DNA from 3 places in the Clostridium fermenticellae genome. Region 1 is predicted to be linked to each of the others. Evidence: riboswitches for the same ligand, from Rfam matches in the RefSeq annotation. Region 1 holds a riboswitch; each other region holds the start of a gene.

Region 1 (4,293 bases):
ATTTATATTATATAATTATTATATAATATATCAATTTAAATTATTAGCCAAAATACTGTTAAAATAAGTGTTTTTCGATAAATTACTTTTATTTATTTAATAATACTGCCAATTTAAAAATATAAAAACGAGATCATATAGTTATGGAAACTATATGATATAATGTAAATAATAAATGGAGTGGAGATAAATGGGAGATATTAAAAAAAACGTGCTTGAAAGTATAGAAGAGTTAAATTTGAATCAAGAAATAGAATTATCCGATATACCAAAATTAGATTTATATATGGATCAAGTAATAACTTTATTTGAGACTAGTTTAAGCGGAACTAAACGTAGTGAAGAAGATAAGCTTTTAACTAAAACGATGATCAATAATTATACCAAGGATAAAATACTTATGCCTATTAAAAATAAAAAGTATTCAAGAAATCATATAATAATGATGATATTTTTATATAATTTAAAGCAGATTTTATCTATAAATGATATAAAACTTTTGTTAAATAAAATAGTAGTAAATTCAAAAGAAGAGGAGAATATGAAGTTAGATTCCCTATATCAGGTATTTTTGAACATAAAAAAAGCAGATGAGGTTAGCCTTAAAGAAGAAATTGAAAACAAGGTAAATTCAATTTTGAAGGAATCAGAAAAACTCGACAGGTCAGATGATTATGAAAAGTTACTACTTGTAGTTTTAACACTTATAAATAATGCCAATATGCAGAGGAGAACAGCAGAAAAGATAATAGACAAATACTTCAAATAGTTATCAAAATTCAGTACTATAAATACTTTTAATAATTCTAAACCCAAAATTATAAAAAAGTATTTATAGTATCAAAAGTTGTATATCTAATCAAAGTATAAGTCAGGTTGCAGGTTAGAAACTCTATATATCATAGAAGAGTGGATTTTCTGATCCTGGCTTTATATACTAAAGTCTTAAGTCTTTTTATAGCCTCTTTTAAAGTATCATCTTTTTTTGCAAAATGGAAACGAATAAGATAATTTATATCCTCTTTAAAAAAACTAGATCCTGGTACCGGAGCAACTCCAATTTCTTTTATCATCCATTCGGAAAATTCAAGATCTGTTTCATTTTTTCTTTTCAAATCTGATATATCTACAAGTACATAATATGCACCTTGTGGTTTTATATACTTTAAGCCAGCTTCATCAAGTCCTTTAAGGAATAGATCTCTTTTTCCAGTATAAAGTTTGGTTAAATCTTCATAGTAACTGTCAGGTAAATTTAATCCAGCTACAATAGCCTCTTGAAGCGGTGCAGCGGCCCCTACAGTTAAGAAGTCATGTACTTTTCTAGCATTTTCAATTATATTGGCTGGTGCAATTATATAGCCAAGCCTCCAGCCAGTTATTGAATAAGTCTTTGAAAGTGAACTACAAGATAGAGTTCTCTTATACATATTAGGCAGGGAAGCAAAATATATATGCTTATATGGAGGCATTACTATGTGTTCATATACTTCATCTGTTATAACAAAAGTATCATATTCTTCAGCAAGATTTGCTATAAATTCGAGTTCCTCTAGGCTGAATACTTTTCCAATAGGATTTGAAGGATTGCATAAAATTAAAGTTTTTGGTTTTTGTTTAAAAGCATTTATTAATTCCTCCTTATTATATTTAAAAGCAGGAGGATAAAGTGGTACATAAATTGGTTCCGCATTACAGAGTATTGAATCCGATGCATAATTTTCATAAAAAGGTGAAAATACAATTACCTTGTCACCTGGATTACAAACAGTCATCATAGCTACCATCATTGCTTCTGTACTTCCACAAGTTACAACAATATCGGTGTTAGGATTTATATCAAGATTCATGAATTTTGATTGTTTTTTTGCAAGTGCTTCACGAAATTTCTGTGAGCCCCATGTAATCTCATATTGATGAGGACCTTCTTTTGTTACTTCTTTTAATCTGTCAGTTATTACAGAAGGAGGATCAAAATCAGGAAAACCTTGTGATAGATTTATTGCATTATATTGGTTTGCTATTCGAGTCATTTTTCTTATAACAGAGTCTGTAAAAAGGTTTAATTTTGTACTAAGTTGAGGCATATTATCCCGTCCTTTCAAAATATTAAAATAAAAAAACCTCTTAATAAAAGAGGTTTTAAAAACAATATTGCTGTGACCTCTCTTATCTATCAGCTCCTTGCTGCAGGAATTGGCACCAATATATCGCAAATGAGCGATACTGGTTGCCGGGCTTCATAGGGCCAGTCCCTCTGCCTCTCTTGATAAGAGTTCTTATTTAATTTAGGTAATATTATAGTTGATAAATAATATTTAGTCAAATTTATTTTCTTATAAAAAATTACATTTAAATGAAGGAAATTGATTAAATGTATAGAATAAGTTATTAATACAATTAAAGGAAGTGAAATTAAACGTATAGAATAAGTTATTAATACGATGTATGGGGGATGAATAAAATGGAAAAAAAGTCACCGAATACGGATGATTTAAAACACACAAAAAGAAGAAATTATGAAAAAAATAAAATAACAAGGCTTCAAAATATAATAAAAAAACAAAATGAAGTCATAAAGGAAACTTTAAACCATGATAAAATTAGAATTGAATTTTTCGCCAATCTGTCACATGAATTTAGGACACCTCTTAATTTAATATTTAATTCTCTGCAGTTATGTAATGTTATTATAAAAAGAGATAATTTAGATGAAAGTAAAAAACTAACTACATATATAAATATAATAAATCAAAATTGTTATAGACTTATAAGACTCACCAATAATATGATTGATATGACAAAGATAGATGCAGGATTTTCTGAACTTAATCTGGATAATTTTAATATAATTAATATAGTTGAAAATATAACATTATCAGTAGTGGAATATGTAAGAAATAAAGGAATAAATTTGACATTTGATACAAATGTAGAAGAAAAAATTATGGCATGTGATGCCGATAAAATAGAAAGAATAATATTAAATCTTATTTCAAATGCCATAAAATTCACTGAACAAGGAGGATATTTATACGTTACAGTAACAGATATGGGAAGGAATGTTAAAATATCTGTAAAAGATACAGGTACAGGTATTCCAAAAGAAAAATTAAATGGCATATTTAAAAGATTTGTTCAGGCAGGAAAACCATGCAAAAGTGATCAGGCAGGTAGTGGCATAGGATTATGTCTTGTGAAATCGTTTGTTGAAATGCATGGTGGAACTATAGATGTTAAAAGTCGTCTTGGGTGTGGAACAGAATTTATTATAGATTTACCAGTAAAGACTATTGAAAATAAAAAGACGGTTCATGATACTCAATTTAATTATGATGATAAAATAGATCGTATAAACATTGAGTTTTCAGATATTTATGTGTAGGTATCATATTTGAAACGTATTTTATAATCTTGAAAATATAAATTGTAAAATGTATAATGATACTAGAAAATAGTAATTGATTTTTGTAAAATGTTTAGAATTTAAGGGTAGGAATATTATGTAACTATCCTTATTTTTATTATAGAAGGTTGTGAAAGGAAATTTTAATATGGGAAAAACATTAGTTTTGGCAGAGAAACCGTCAGTTGGAAGAGAAATAGCAAGAGTATTAAAGTGTAGTAAAAAGGGAAATGGCTTTTTGGAAGGAGAAAAATATATAGTAACATGGGCACTCGGGCATCTTGTTACACTGGCAGATCCAGAAACCTATGATGATAAATACAAAACCTGGAGAATGGAAGATTTGCCGATGCTTCCAAAACATTTAAAACTTGTAGTTATAAAACAGACTGGCAAGCAATTTAATACAGTTAAAACTCAATTAAATAGAAAAGATGTAAATGGGGTAATTATAGCAACAGACGCCGGAAGAGAAGGTGAGCTCGTTGCAAGATGGATACTTGAGAAAGTAAAGGTTAATAAAAATGTAAAAAGGCTTTGGATATCATCTCAAACGGATAAAGCAATAAAAGAGGGATTTAGCAATTTAAAACCGGCATCGAAATATGATAATTTATATAGAGCGGCTGAGTCAAGAGCTGAGGCAGATTGGTTTGTAGGACTTAATGTTACAAGAGCGCTTACCTGCAAACATAATGCACAGTTATCAGCAGGAAGAGTTCAGACACCAACACTTGCTATGATTGTTCATAGAGAGGAGGAAATTAAAAATTTTAAACCTAAAAATTATTATAGTATAACTGGAAATACTAATAATGGATATACACTTCAGTGGCAAAATTCTAATGGGAATTTGAGCATCTTTGATGAAAAAATTGCTGAAAAAA
Region 2 (4,293 bases), 1.2 Mb from region 1:
TAATTGATGCGTCTCCAATTTCTGGTAGAGTTTTTCCTATGCCTTTTCCGGGATGAATAGGATAATCACGAGCTTGAATTTCTCCCATGCTTGATTCATCACCAAGGCATGCATCAATACCTATTATGTTATTGTAGGGATGAAGGGATTTGATTTTACTAAGCTTTTTTTGAATGTTTAGAGCATGTATAGGTTTTTCAATGGTACCATATACAGGTAAAGGGAAAGAACTAAATTTTAATAATGTGCCGACTAGTGGACCTAAGCAGTCGCCTATACATTTATCAGTTCCAACACATACTATTATTGAATTTTTGTTTATATAATCTTTTAGAAAGTCGGCTATTTTGTAATAACATAATGGATTTTTGTAACTAGATCTCACTTCATTCACAAACATACCTCCTGATAGATAATTCATCACTTATTTATATGATTTTAACAGTTTAAATATTATAAATATTGAATAAAAAATATTTATATGACGATAATGTGTAAATGACACGGAGGGATTAATATGAATAAAAAGATATTATCATTGATTATAATTTTGTGTACTATAATATCTGTGTTTATAATAAGACATACACCAAAGATAGATATCAATAATAATTTTATAAGTAATAGAATTAAAGTATTTTATTATAATCATCACAAACAGAAAGATGATGAAGGTAATAAAATGCAAAAATATTCATACCTCTTTACGGATACATCTTTTTTAAAAATGGGTGATGATTTTAAAAAAGGTAAATTGGATGAATTAGGACAAAAACTTGAAAGTGATAAGAAGGAGTTTTTTAAAGAGAATACTAAGAATATCAATATAGCAAATTTGTCAGATGTAAGTGACCTTTCAGCAAATCAGTTATCAAATAATAATGAGAGCAGTAAGTCTATTTCACATTCAAAGGTACAACAGAAATTAACTAATATTGACAAAGAAAAATTGCTTGCAATATCCGATAAATTATCAGCAATTGACTATGAGAAAGCCAGGAAATTGATTAATAGTAGTAAAATTAGTGATAATATAGAAGCTGTAAAATTATTAAAACAAAGATTATCTGATAGCGATTATGAGGAAATTAAGAATATATATGAAAAATTAAATATGTAATTTGAGGTACATATATGCAATATAGAGTAAATTAACGTAAGGTAGAGAAATTATAATATATTATCAAATAAATAGGACAATACACAGTTGAATTTGAAATCACAACAGAGTATACTGTTTGTTGTTGACGTTAGTGAAATTGAATAGTTTAAATGGTTTATATGCTGGCATAGCTCAGTTGGTAGAGCAACTGACTTGTAATCAGTAGGTCGAGGGTTCGAAGCCTTCTGCCAGCACCATATGTGGAGGAATTCCCGAGCGGCCAAAGGGGGCAGACTGTAAATCTGTTGTCATTCGACTTCGATGGTTCGAATCCATCTTCCTCCACCATAGAACTAGGGCGCATAGCTCAGCTGGGAGAGCATCTGCCTTACAAGCAGAGGGTCACAGGTTCGAGCCCTGTTGTGCCCACCACTATTGTTTTTATTAAAGAATAGTACAAAAAGATATTGTATTGTTAATTATGGAGGAATTCCCGAGCGGCCAAAGGGGGCAGACTGTAAATCTGTTGTCATTCGACTTCGATGGTTCGAATCCATCTTCCTCCACCATAAAGACACTAAATGTGTTTTATTTTTGTATAATCATTAAATATTTAACTCTTATCAAGAGAGGCGGAGGGAAATGGCCCGATGAAACCCGGCAACCAGCGTATAGGCTAAGGTGCCAATTCCTGCAGTATTATAAATCTGCAAGATAAGAGAGTTGTTAAGTAATTTAACCTCTTCTTATTGAAGAGGTTTTTTATTTTCTATGAAATTGGAGGGATGATTTAAAATGAAAAGACTATTTACATCTGAATCAGTTACAGAAGGACATCCAGATAAAATGTGTGATCAAATTTCAGATGCTATTCTCGATGCTATATTGGAAAAGGACCCTAATGGTAGAGTTGCTTGTGAAACAGCGACAACTACGGGGATGATTTTAGTAATGGGGGAAATATCAACTGATTGTTATATAGATATTCCAAAGGTTGTAAGAAAAACTGTAAAAGAGATAGGATACACTAGGGCAAAATTTGGATTTGACTGTTCAACATGCTCTGTAATAACATCGATTGATGAACAGTCATCAGATATAGCACTTGGCGTTGATGAATCATTGGAAGCTAAAAAGGGTAAAATGGATAAAATAGAGGCTATAGGAGCTGGAGATCAGGGAATGATGTTTGGGTTTGCAACAAATGAGACTCCAGAATATATGCCAATGCCCATTTCTTTGGCTCATAAGCTTTCAAGAAAGTTAGCTGAAGTTAGAAAAAATGGTATTTTAAATTATTTGCGACCAGATGGAAAAACACAGGTTACTGTTGAATATGATGATGATAAGCCTGTTAGAATAGATACAATAGTTGTATCAGCTCAACATGATCCTGATGTTTCACATGATCAGATAGAAAAAGATATTATAGAGAAAGTTATAAAGCCTGTTATATCACCTGAATTTTTAGATTGCAATACTAAGTATTTTATAAATCCAACTGGAAGATTTGTAGTTGGGGGTCCGCAGGGTGATTCAGGACTTACAGGTAGAAAGATAATAGTTGATACTTATGGTGGATATGGAAGACACGGCGGTGGTGCTTTTTCAGGAAAGGATCCAACTAAAGTCGATAGATCAGCTGCTTATGCAGCTAGATGGGTAGCTAAAAACTTGGTTGCTGCCGGAGTTGCTGATAAGCTGGAAATACAGCTTGCATATGCAATAGGAGTTGCACAGCCAGTTTCCATAACTGTTGATACATTTGGTACATCAAAAATACCAGAAGATAAAATTGTTGATATAGTTGAAAAGGTATTTGATTTGAGACCTGCAGCTATAATAAAAGAATTAAATTTGAGAAGACCTATATATAAACAAGTTGCTGCTTATGGTCATTTTGGAAGAACTGATATAGATTTACCTTGGGAAAAGTTAGATAAAGTTGCCCAGATAAGAAGATATATCTAATATAATTTTTGAGTTTGAAGAGGATTTAGTCTGATAGAAAATCTATTAGGCTAAATCCTTTAATAATATATATTATATTTACATAATTTAATGATATAATTATTGATAAATAAATAATACATTTAGGAGAGATTGTATGCAGGAGTTACAAGGTAATATTGACAGCATACTTTTTCAAAGTAACAAAGATGGATATGTAGTTGCAAAATTTAAAGAAAAAGTTAAATGTCGATGTATCACAATAGTTGGATATATACCATATATTACAGAGGGTGAGAGTTTAAAACTAAATGGAGAATGGATTACTCATCCGCACTTTGGAAGGCAGTTTAAAGTTGAGACATGTGAACAAATTGTCCCGGATTCTAAACTTGGTATTGAAAGATATCTTTCATCTGGGGTTATATCAGGTATAGGCCCGGTAACGGCAAGAAAGATTGTTGAAAAGTTCGGAGAAAACACTTTAGAAGTTTTGGATAGTGATATAGGAAAACTTCGCGAAATAGAAGGGATAGGAGAGAAGAAAATACAATTAATATGCAATTCCTATTCTAAACAAAATGAAATTAGAAATCTTATAATTTTTTTCCAAAATTATGGGATCAAGGTCAATCAGTGTGTCAAAATACACAAACAATTTGGAAATGATTCTATACGAATAGTCAAGGGAAATCCATATATTTTAACTGAAAAGATACCAGGGATAGGATTTAAAACAGCTGATAAAATAGCAAGAAGTACCGGGATACAATTAAATTCTCCTTTTAGAATACAAAGTGGTGTAAATTATATAATTAATAATTTTTGCGGATTGGGTAATACTTATATGCCCTTTGATCAACTTGTCAATAAGTCTATAGAATTTTTGGGGGTATCGAGAAAAGAAATTGAGGAAAATATCTACGAGAATTCAGCAAATGGAAAGATAAAATTGGAAGATGCTAATGGGAGAATATGTGCATTCACTCTTCCATATTATTATTGTGAAATGAATGTTACGAGAAAAATACTTTCTTTAGTATTGACTAAATATGAGGATATCAAGATTGATGTAAATGTTGAAATAGAAAAGTTTGAGAGAGATCATGGCGTTGAATTTGCAAGTTCTCAAAAAGAAGCTATAAATGGTGCTTTTAAAAATGGAGTAGAGATAATTACAGGTGGACCAGGCACGGGAAAAACAACCATTATAAATGCGATAGCTCAGATATTTGAAGAAA
Region 3 (4,293 bases), 490 kb from region 1:
GCTCCAATTTACTTTACTAAAATTGCATCACCTGCAATAGGATATGATGATGAAATCAAGTTTTCTTATGATGTAACAAATCAAGTTGACTATGAGGCGGAACTAGCAATTATAATTGGAAAAGATGGAAGTAACATAAAAAGAGAAGAAGTAGAAGATTATATTTTTGGATATACAATATTAAATGATGTGTCGGCTAGGGATCTTCAGGGAACCCATAAACAGTGGTTTAAAGGAAAGAGCCTTGATACATTTTGTCCCATGGGACCATATATTGTGTATAAGGATGAAATTAAATTCCCGGTAGAATTAAATATAAAATGTACTATTAATGGACAAGTGAGACAAAATTCAAATACTAAAAATATGATATTTGATATACCATATATAGTAAGTGATTTATCAAAAGGAGTTACTTTAAAAGCAGGAGATATAATATCTACAGGTACACCAAGCGGAGTTGGAATGGGTTTTGAACCAGTAAAATTGCTCAAAGATGGAGATATAATAGATTGCTATATTGAAAAAATAGGTAATCTAGTTAATAAGGTAAAAGTTATATAAAGTTTTTAGTATTAAATGATAAATCTCCTTATGAAGTTTATGTATTAAGATTGTTTGTATTATAGGGTTTGTAATTCCAAGCTTAAATTATACTCCAGCTGACATTCCCAAAATTCGTCACCTAAAAAATTTTTAGTAAGTCTAAGCTTGCGTTCATAAAAGTTTAAGTAGATTTTATAAACTCGCTTTGCTCAAATATATAAAATCCACTAAGACTTTTAAGAACGCCTCGCTAATACTTACTACAAAATTTTTTAATGTGTCTAAATTTTAGAAATCCCGGCCTGCGCATAAGTTAAGATTGGAATTACAAACCCTATAACAAAGTATTTGGTGGAAATCCAATAGCAGTTTGTGTGATGGACAAATGGATTGATGATAAAATTATGTTAAAGGCTACTATGATTTATTCTTTAAATTACTAATTTCTAACTGTAAAAATCTAGCCGCCTAGAGTTATATCTTGATTATCATACCATTTTAATGCTTCGTATATGTGATCTGGTTTGAAGTCTGGCCACATATCATCAATTACATAAAAATCTGAATATACAGATTGTACTGGAAGGAAACCACTAAGCCTTCTTCTGCCTCCCCACCTTATTATTAAATCTACCCTGCTTATGTCATCGGATTTTAAATATTTAGTTAAATTTTTAGTGTTATCTTTTATATGTAATTTAATATTTGATAAGTCCCATTCCCAATCGTAGTTGACTAGAAAGTTTATTTTCATGGAACCTTTCCCAAATTTTTTTCTGTTTATGTATGGCAGAAGTTGTTCTGGAAACATAGGAGATTTGGTGTTACCAATTACAAGTAATGAGGCATCTTCTTTTGAAAGCATATTTACAGCTTCTATACAAGCTTTAGTGAATGATTTGGTTTGAACAGCAGGTCTTTTAGTGTTGTCAACTGTAAATCCGTAATAAGTAAGTTCTTTTACACCTAATTCTTTAAATATTTTAAATAATTGCATACCTGGTTCAAGTCCCCTTGAATAGCCTTCTTCTTTTTTTAATCCATTACTGATTGCCCATCTCCTGTTACCATCAGGTATGATGCCTATATGATTTGGAATTCTCACATATTTCACCTCCTTACACTTTTAATGTAATTATTGTCATAATAACAAATGTTTATACGCAATATATGTAACTCATGGATAATGCATACATCTCAAGTGGTTAATTTGAGCAAATTTTTTGTAAAAAAACTGTTGACAATATTCTAATGTGTAACTATAATAGTATTCATAACAAAACAAGTTAATATTGAAATTCACTTATCAAGAGCGGTGGAGGGACTGGCCCTATGAAACCCGGCAACCAGTATTATATTTTATAGTATAATGGTGCCAACTCCTGCGGCTACATTTGTAGCTGAGAGATGAGAAATATTAGGTTTATTTAAGCTGGAGATATTTCTTCAGCTTTTAATTTTGCATTTTTATATAAGGTATTTTTAAATAATTAATCTAGGGGGCATTTTAATGATAGAAATAAATGGTGTAAATAAAAGTTTCGGGAAAAATCAAGTTCTGAAAGATATAAGTTTGCATGTAAATAAAGGAGAAATATTTGGAATAATAGGACAAAGTGGTGCTGGTAAATCTACACTTTTGAGGTGCTTGAATGGACTTGAAAACTATGATAATGGAAGTGTAATGATAAATGATAAAGAAATAAAAGATATGGGATCAAAAGAAATAAGAGAGTTTAGAAAAAAGCTTGGAATGATATTTCAAAATTTCAACTTGCTAAATAGAAAGACAGTATATGAGAATGTAGCACTTCCAATGGAGGTATGGGGATATAACAAAAAAGAAATAGATAGAAAGGTTTTTAAGTTATTAGAAATTGTTGGACTTGAGGATAAGGCAAAAAGTAAGCCTAGAAATTTAAGTGGAGGACAAAAACAGAGAGTTGCAATAGCAAGGGCATTATCCCTAGATCCTGAAGTTTTATTGTGTGATGAAGCAACATCAGCATTAGATCCCAAAATCACAAAGTCGATACTTCAGCTTTTAAAACAGATAAATGATAAATTAAACATAACAATAGTAATAGTAACTCATCAAATGGAAGTAATTAAAGAAATTTGCCAGAGGGTTGCAATTATGGAAAATGGGCAAATAAAAGATGTGGGAAATGTAGAAGAATTATTCTTAAAGCCAAATAGCAATTTAAAGAACTTATTAGGTGAAGATAAAATTCTCCCTGAAACAGGAGTTAATATAAGAATATTCTTTCCTAAAGAGATCAGTAAGAGAAGTATAATAACATCTATGGCAAGAGAACTTGATATAGATATTTCAATAGTCTGGGGAAAACTTGAAAAATTCAGAAATGATGTACTTGGAAGTCTCGTAATAAATTTTGAAGAAGAATATAAAGATAAGATATGTGAATTCTTATCATCAAAAAATATAAAATGGGAGGTAGAACAAAATGGATTTAATTAATCAAGTATTATTACCGGCCTTTGGCGAAACATTATATATGGTATTTGTATCTACAATAATAGCAGTATTAATTGCATTTATTCCATCTATTGTACTTATAATAACTGATGAAAGAGGATTAAGGCCTAATAAAGCAGTAAATAAGATTTTAGGAGTTATAGTTAATATTTTAAGATCATTTCCATTTATTATATTAATGGTTGCTATATTGCCTTTCACAAAAGTTATTGTAGGTACAACTATTGGAACAACTGCCGCTATAGTACCAATGACAATAGCAGCAGCACCTTTTGCAACTAGAGTAATAGAGTCATCACTTAAGGAAGTAGATCCAGGAGTGATAGAAGCTGCAAAATCATTTGGGGCAAGTGATCTTCAAATTGTATTTAAGGTTATGATCAAGGAGTCTCTTCCATCAATTGTACTTGGCATAACGCTCACTATAATAAGTGTTATAGGTTGTTCAGCTATGGCTGGTGCTATAGGTGGAGGCGGCCTTGGAGATGTGGCCATAAAATATGGATATTATAGATTCCAAACGGATGTAATGATGTATACAGTAGTAATACTTATAGTATTAGTAGAAATTCTTCAGGGAATAGGAAATTTGTTGTATAGATACTTAATAAAATAGACATTTAAGGGGGAAGATAAAAATGAAAAAATTTCAAAAGATTGGTGCACTTGTGTTAACAGCATCATTATTAATTAGTGTTGTTGGCTGCAGCTCAAGCAGCAGTTCAAAGTCAACTGCATCTGATGACAAAAAAACAATAATTGTCGGTGATACACCAGTACCAGCAACAGAGGTTCTAAAAAAGATAGAACCAATATTAGCAAAGAAAGGATATAAACTGCAGATAAAGGAATTCACAGATTATGTAACTCCAAATACTGCACTTGCAAATAAGGAGATCGATGCAAATTTGTATCAGCACATACCTTATCTTGAAAATTTCAACAAACAAAAACATACTGATTTAACTTATACTGCAAAAGTTTTTATAGCACCTATGGCAGTTTACTCAAAAAAAGTAAAAAAGCTTGATGAATTAAGAAATGGTGCGGTAATCGCAGTACCAAATGATCCAACTAATGAAGCAAGGGCTCTTAAATTATTACAAAAAGCCGGGTTAATAAAACTTAAGGGTAATGATACTGTTACTAAAATAGATATAACTGAGAATAAGAAGAATATACAGATAAAGGAATTAGATGCTCCGCAGCTTCCAAGAGCGCTTAATGATGTAGATGCATCTGTTATA

The links. Region 1 has a riboswitch for S-adenosylmethionine ahead of D4Z93_RS08385 (pyridoxal phosphate-dependent aminotransferase). Riboswitches for the same ligand answer to the same signal wherever they lie in the genome.
Region 2: linked by a shared signal. The riboswitch ahead of metK (methionine adenosyltransferase) and the one ahead of D4Z93_RS08385 (pyridoxal phosphate-dependent aminotransferase) in region 1 are both predicted to bind S-adenosylmethionine.
Region 3: linked by a shared signal. The riboswitch ahead of D4Z93_RS06340 (methionine ABC transporter ATP-binding protein) and the one ahead of D4Z93_RS08385 (pyridoxal phosphate-dependent aminotransferase) in region 1 are both predicted to bind S-adenosylmethionine.

The regions. Positions count from the first base shown of each region.
Region 1 is NZ_CP032416.1:1,804,507-1,808,799, reverse strand. Features, by position in the region: gene D4Z93_RS08390 (DUF1836 domain-containing protein) at 191-769, shown strand; gene D4Z93_RS08385 (pyridoxal phosphate-dependent aminotransferase) at 900-2,087, opposite strand; SAM riboswitch class I at 2,167-2,276, opposite strand; gene D4Z93_RS08380 (sensor histidine kinase) at 2,465-3,385, shown strand; gene D4Z93_RS08375 (DNA topoisomerase III) at 3,555-4,293, shown strand, end outside.
Region 2 is NZ_CP032416.1:205,817-210,109, forward strand. Features, by position in the region: gene yyaC (spore protease YyaC) at 1-394, opposite strand, end outside; gene D4Z93_RS01000 (hypothetical protein) at 518-1,120, shown strand; tRNA gene D4Z93_RS01005 (tRNA-Thr) at 1,284-1,359, shown strand; tRNA gene D4Z93_RS01010 (tRNA-Tyr) at 1,365-1,450, shown strand; tRNA gene D4Z93_RS01015 (tRNA-Val) at 1,459-1,534, shown strand; tRNA gene D4Z93_RS01020 (tRNA-Tyr) at 1,586-1,671, shown strand; SAM riboswitch class I at 1,720-1,823, shown strand; gene metK (methionine adenosyltransferase) at 1,898-3,073, shown strand; gene recD2 (SF1B family DNA helicase RecD2) at 3,210-4,293, shown strand, end outside.
Region 3 is NZ_CP032416.1:1,314,255-1,318,547, forward strand. Features, by position in the region: gene D4Z93_RS06330 (fumarylacetoacetate hydrolase family protein) at 1-564, shown strand, start outside; gene D4Z93_RS06335 (undecaprenyl diphosphate synthase family protein) at 1,007-1,651, opposite strand; SAM riboswitch class I at 1,847-1,960, shown strand; gene D4Z93_RS06340 (methionine ABC transporter ATP-binding protein) at 2,057-3,028, shown strand; gene D4Z93_RS06345 (methionine ABC transporter permease) at 3,015-3,662, shown strand; gene D4Z93_RS06350 (MetQ/NlpA family ABC transporter substrate-binding protein) at 3,685-4,293, shown strand, end outside.